2 regions of the Allocoleopsis sp. genome follow, and region 1 is predicted to be linked to the other one. Evidence: riboswitches for the same ligand, from Rfam matches in the RefSeq annotation. Region 1 holds a riboswitch; the other holds the start of a gene.
What was found. Region 1 has a riboswitch for cyclic di-AMP ahead of ntrB (nitrate ABC transporter permease). Riboswitches for the same ligand answer to the same signal wherever they lie in the genome.
Positions count from the first base shown of each region.

Region 1 (3,181 bases):
ACCAGAGTTCTTTCCCTTGGGCAAACGTAAAGCCTACCCCCTCGTTACCTGTGATGGCTCGCGTATTCCAGGGTTCTGCCACCATGTAGGCTTGCATTGCCCCAATCCGCACGTTATTCACCATCTGGGGTGGTGGAATGATGATCACCCGAAACTCGTCTGAGGGATTGACACCTGCGGCGGCAGATAAGTAGCGAACAAAATATTCGTAGATGGCAGAACTTAAGACAACTGCCCAAATACGTTGTTCTGGGGGTTGGCTGTCAAAGAAGCCTCGGAAATCCTTGCCAAATTCTTCTAAGTTGCCGTTGTAGTCTCGCCACGGACGGACGCCATAGTTCCACATTTTTTTGTTCATGGTCATGGAGTTGCCGTGCCGATGAATCGTCATCGCTGCACAAAGGGGCGCATGGCGGGCACCTTCAGCACCGATTCTGGCGTTAGTAACTGCCCCAGAAACCACAGGTGCGGCATCGAGACGCCCAAAAATAACGCCATCGCGAGAGTTGGCCCAGCTTGCTTCGCGGCTGAGTTTAACATTGAGTCCGTATTTGCGGAAGAAGCCTTTTTCCCAGGCGATCGCAAACGGTGCACAATCATTAACGGGCACATACCCAACGGTAAGATTGGGTTTTTCTAGGGTTCTGGGGTCTACAACGGGTTCTAAGGCTAAGGCTGCTGCGGAGAGTTGATCGGGTGCAGTAACGCCCTTGATGGCACAAGAGGATAAGGCCAATCCTGCTGCCGATGCGCCTGCTTGTTGCAGAAATCTTCGTCGATTCAAAGAATTCATGGCGGTATTAGGGGATTGGGGATGGGGTGATAGTTTATTGATAATCCTGGGGAGTAAGTTGAAGGATTCTCCCGCTCTCCCTTGCTCAGTTGTTGTTGATTAGTAGTCGCAAGATGAATCAGCTACCCTCGTAGCTGAAGCTAATCCATTGTCAGTTGCTCTGAAAGCTTTAGCGAGAAGCTTGAACTGGGCGACGAGTCACCCAAGCTTGAAATTGGCCCAAGGCATAGTCAAGAACTAGGCCGGTTACGCCAATCACAACCACTGCCAAAAACACCGAACTCAAATTTAAGCGGTTCCATTGGTCCCACACGAAGAAGCCAATGCCGATACCACCGGTGAGCATTTCCACAGCAACAATAACCAGCCAAGCAATCCCTAAGCTGATGCGTAACCCGGTGAAGATGTAGGGTAAACTCGCAGGCCAAATAATTTTTGTAACTCGTCGCCAACGGGGCATTTCCAGCACTCGTGCTACATCCAAATAATCTTTGTTAATGCTGGATACGCCGAGAGCCGTGTTAATAATCGTGGGCCACAACGAGGTGATAAAGATGACAAATATTGCCGAGGGTTCTGCTAGGTTAAAGATTGCCAGTGCGATCGGCAACCAAGCCAAAGGGGATACGGGTTTAAAAATTTGCACCAAGGGATTGAAAATCAGCATGGCTTCTCTGGACATGCCAATGAGAAACCCCAAGGGAATCGCCACCGCAGCGCCAAGGAGAAATCCCAGTAACACGCGCCTTAAGCTTGCCAATAATAACCAACCGAGTCCTAAGTTACCAGGGCCTTTGCGAAAGAAAGGGTTTGCGTATTCTGCGCTATCAATCAGTGCTTGAAGCGGGGTGGGCATTAACTCGCTTAAGAAGGTGGCAGCAAACCACCACAGCAAGAGAACTCCTGCAAACCCAATCGCTGGGAATAAGACAGCATCTCGGACAATTAATGGTCGTGCTTTTTTCCAAGACGACTGAGCCGCAACTGTGAGGATCGCAGCCAAATTTAGCTGGAATACCATTTGCAATGCCTCCTGTCAATATCAGGTACAAACAACCTGAGCAGTACCAGCCAGGATACTGACGAGATCGAGACATTACAAAGAATGCTGACTCTTCAGTCTCCTCTCAGTGCCGACGAAGTTAGCTGACGGGCTAGGACTGAGAGATGTCCTTCTCTACTTCTGCTTACAAAACGAAACAGAGTTTAGAGATACGCCCCAAATATTGGTTCCTCCGCTCCAGCTTTACCGATTGTTTGGGTTACTACCCTGGTGAGCCGCTGGATTAGGCTGACTTACTCTAGTTAATGCAAAACTATACCATAGCTTTTCAATTTTGTTTCTCTTTCCCAAGAAATAGTTGACATTGCCTGGAGCTGTGCTGTTAATAAGGTAATAAGGCAGGCACCCACTCGGCAGACTTCGTTTTTGATTCAGGGGTTGGCAGTGGCTCTGTTGGGGGAATCAGTCAGAATTACTTTAAAAGAGACACGGCGATTCAATCCTCCATCCTGTTGCGTCAGCTCATTAGGCAAAAGTTCATTGGGGTTTACCACCTCGGCAGAAACATAAGTAGTGTTGATTCCTTGAGATACAAGAGTAGATATAACAGCCTGAGCACGCGCTTGGCTTAGTCTAAGATTTGCCTCTTTTGAGCCTGCCTTGTCTGTGTGCCCTAAAATTTTAATCTGAATATCTCTATCTAAAGAATAGGCGGAATCTAGGAGTTTTTGAATTTGACTGACGAGCGTCTGTAAGGTAGCATCCTGACCGGGTTCAAGTTCTGTAGAACCTTTACTAAAATAGAGGACTTGTTTCTCAATCTGTTCTTTTAAAGACTCAAATTCTTTTAAATCCGTCTCTGTAAGATTGTCCTGAAATTGAGTAATTCCAGGAATGAATCGTGCCCTTTTTCGGGTTTCAATAATCCATTCATGAGAAGCGTAACCCGTAGCATAGAGAATACGGTTTTCATCGACTCTCAACGCCACTGTTTTAGGCGCTTGTAGCAACTCCTCTGCTCTTTTTTCGATTATTTTTGCATCGAGTGAGAGGTAAGGCTCCCATCGACTGATGACTGCATTTGGGTTAACATTGGCTTGTTTGATCATCCTGATAGGATCGGCTGCCAATGGATCATGCAACCCTGAGATAAAATATTTACCAAGACGTTTCTGGGCATTTATCACCGTAATCCCAGGCTCGGCGTTCAGTTTTTTCAGATAAGCTTCCCAGCGGCGGTTGTCTCTAATAGAAAAAAAGCTCCAAATCCCTAGAGCGATCGCTAGTGCGCTTCCTAAAGCCCATACATAACGATATTGCTGTTCTTGTTTGACTTTATACTGAGATTGAAGGCAAGCTTCAAGATCAGATCGGCTGGCTTCAAA
Region 1 covers NZ_DATNPA010000595.1:4,879-8,059, forward strand. Annotated here, with positions in the region: gene V6C93_RS28565 (ABC transporter substrate-binding protein) at 1-793, opposite strand, end outside; gene ntrB (nitrate ABC transporter permease) at 963-1,814, opposite strand; cyclic di-AMP (ydaO/yuaA leader) riboswitch at 1,910-2,067, opposite strand; gene V6C93_RS28575 (OmpA family protein) at 2,228-3,181, opposite strand, start outside.

Region 2 (3,181 bases), on a different contig from region 1:
AAAAAAGAAATCGTATCAGAGATTGCGCCAATCTAAAAGCAAAAAGAAGGGTTTGACGGATCAAACCCTCCAAGGATATAAAATCTAAGGATAAATACCCCTGCCATTAAGTGGGGTGTTAGCGTGAATTGTCTTCTTGACGGGTAGCTCAGCTTAGGGAGTTCTAAGCGGGGTACTCTCTGGCCTTTGAATCGCTAGCGTTTAGCGAAGAAGGCTAGCGCTAACGCACAAGCGGGACGGAGTAGCACACCCTCGGAATGTCAGTCGGATAACTCTAAGCGCCTCGCTTCAGGGCGCTCTCGACCTGCCGGAATTCCTGTTCTAGGCGATTCTTCAACTTTTGCGGTAAGGGACGGTTAGGGTAAGAGCTATAATGACCCGCTAAAGAATTCAAAGCTGTTCGCATCGTGGTGAAAGAGCTGAGGTTAGTCACTGAGCTATCTCGCCGATAGCGGGAGGCAAACTCATTAATTGCTCCACGCGCTTTTGATTGAGCTTCTGCTTTGTCTGGTGCATCCTCCGGTAATTCAATGGCTGTTCTCAAGTTTTGCAACAAGGCCAACGTATCTTGGCGATAATCTCCAGTCAAACCTGCAACACTGGTTGAGGAACACCCCATTAGACCAATCACAACAACCAAAATGAGGGCAACAAGACGTGATATATAGCGCTTCATCAGCATGATTCACAACAAACGGATTTTCAAAATTAGAACCTATCCTATCTTGGATTGGTGCTTTCGGGGATCGCCTTACCTGTATTACACCCACACTCCACGTTCTGCTTCCATCTATCACGGAAATTAGAGACTAAGTAATAGAGAATCGAAGAGCAATTACTATTTTTGACGTTTGACTGTTGAGCTTTATGTGCTTAAGCACCTTTATCAGCTGATAGCGCAATATTTAGTAACCAATTGTTAGAAAACGATACCTCTTGAGATGTTGATTAATCCTGTAAAACGCAATACAATGATATTCTAATGTAATTCAAACGTATTTCATGTAAGTCGGCCTAATTCAGTTTCAGGGTTACAAAGGCACCTATATAAAAACTGAAACTGGAACGGGGGAACCATTTATGGGGCGCATCTTCTGTTTCAATCTCTTCTTCATTTAAGGAGATGAAAGGAGACGGACATCTCTCAGTCCTAGCCCGTCAGCTAACTCCGTCGGCATCGAGAAGAGACTGGAAGCTCAGCATTATTAATTAATGTTTGTGTTTTCGTCAGTGTCCTTGGCTGGTACTAGTCCGATTCGTTGACCTGTCCTTGACTCTGAGAAGATGACTATATCAATCGTACCTCCTGAGTTCAAGCCAGGGCAGCTACTCATGAGGTGAAAAAGTATCATGCTTATCAATGAAAAGAGCCGTCTTGCGTTGATTTCTGTTAGTGGCGACCCAGCCGCAGAAATTGGAAAAGAAGAGGCCGGTGGGCAAAACGTTTATGTGCGTCAAGTTGGATTAGCACTAGCTAAACAGGGTTGGCATGTGGATATGTTTACTCGCCGAATCGATCCCGATCAAGCGAATATTGTTCAACATGAGCCTAATTGCCGCACAATCCGATTAACGGCTGGACCAGCAAAGTTTATTAATCGAGATCAGGTCTTTGGCTATCTGCCAGAGTTTGTACAGCAATTTCAGGCATTCCAGGAACAAGAAGGATACCAGTATCCCTTGGTGCATACCAATTATTGGTTATCTTCTTGGGTCGGGATGGAACTGAAAAAGCTCCAACCTTTGAAACAGGTGCATACTTACCACTCGTTAGGAGCGGTTAAGTATCGGGCTGTGAGTAACCTTCCTGCGATCGCTTCGACGCGGTTAGCAGTGGAAAAAGCTTGTCTGGAGACAGCGGATCGGATTATTGCGACAAGTCCTCAAGAAGAGGAACATATGCGGAATCTGGTTTCTTCTAAAGGAATGATTGAAATCATTCCCTGTGGTACAGATATCGAGCGGATGGGCTCGATCGCACGAAAAGAGGCGCGGGAACAACTGGGGATTCCACCGGAAGCCAAGGTGGTGCTGTATGTGGGTCGATTCGATCCACGTAAGGGAATCGAAACTTTGGTCAGGGCGATTGCTCAATCCCGGTGGAACGGCAATACCAATGTGCGGTTGATTATTGCGGGTGGTTTCCGTCCAGGTCAAAGTGACGGTATGGAGTGCGATCGCATCAAAGCTATTGTTAAAGAACTCGGCCTAGAGGCGATGACCTTCTTCCCTGGACGACTCACGGATGCTGAGCTACCCAGTTACTATGCAGCCGCCAATGTGTGTGTAGTTCCCAGTCACTATGAACCCTTTGGGCTGGTCGCCATTGAAGCTATGGCTTGTGGGACGCCCGTAATTGCCAGTAAAGTGGGCGGCTTGCAGTTTACTGTTATCCCAGAAGTTACAGGATTACTGGTGCCACCCCAAGATGAAGCCGCCTTTGCCCAAGGGATTGACCGCATCCTGAGCAATCCCGCTTGGGCAGACCAGTTGGGTGAAATTGGTCAACAACGGGTAGAAATTGCGATGAGCTGGGAGAGCGTTGCTCGTAGGCTTAATTCTGTTTACAGTAAACTGATGTCTCAAGTGGCTGTCAAATCTGTTCAAAAACCGCAGGTGGCGGCGTAATACACTTTATACCAAATCCGACTCGTACACTCCTTTAATTTTTTGGGTAATGGGTAATGGATAATGAGAAGTCCCAACCCCTTACCCGTTAAATAATAAGAGGGTGAGCAAAACGGATTTGGTATTACTCAAAAACAGTGAGTACTCAGCCGTCCGCAGGGGTCACTCAATCACGGGTCGCTGTCACTTTTAACCGAATCGTCCGCTTACATAGTCTCTAGTCGCTTCTTGCTGTGGGTTTTGGAAGATATTTTCCGTGTGATCGCATTCCACCAAATAGCCCATTTTCCCACCCTTTTCAGTTGCCTTGGCATTAAAAAAGGCAGTCATATCAGCCACTCGCGTGGCTTGCTGCATATTGTGAGTCACAATCACAATGGTGTAGTTTTCCTTGAGCTGATGCATCAATTCCTCGACCTTGAGTGTAGAGATCGGGTCAAGGGCGGAGCAAGGTTCATCCATCAATACTATATCTGGGTTAATGGCGATCGCACGGGCAATACACAACCGTTGCTGCTGTCCTCCGGATAGCGCCATTCCATTTTGCTTGAGT
Region 2 covers NZ_DATNPA010000282.1:20,737-23,917, forward strand. Annotated here, with positions in the region: gene psb27 (photosystem II protein Psb27) at 275-676, opposite strand; cyclic di-AMP (ydaO/yuaA leader) riboswitch at 1,043-1,192, shown strand; gene V6C93_RS13535 (glycosyltransferase) at 1,351-2,628, shown strand; gene pstB (phosphate ABC transporter ATP-binding protein PstB) at 2,818-3,181, opposite strand, start outside.
Region 2: it holds a riboswitch for cyclic di-AMP, as region 1 does, so the genes downstream of both, V6C93_RS13535 (glycosyltransferase) here and ntrB (nitrate ABC transporter permease) in region 1, are expected to answer to the same signal.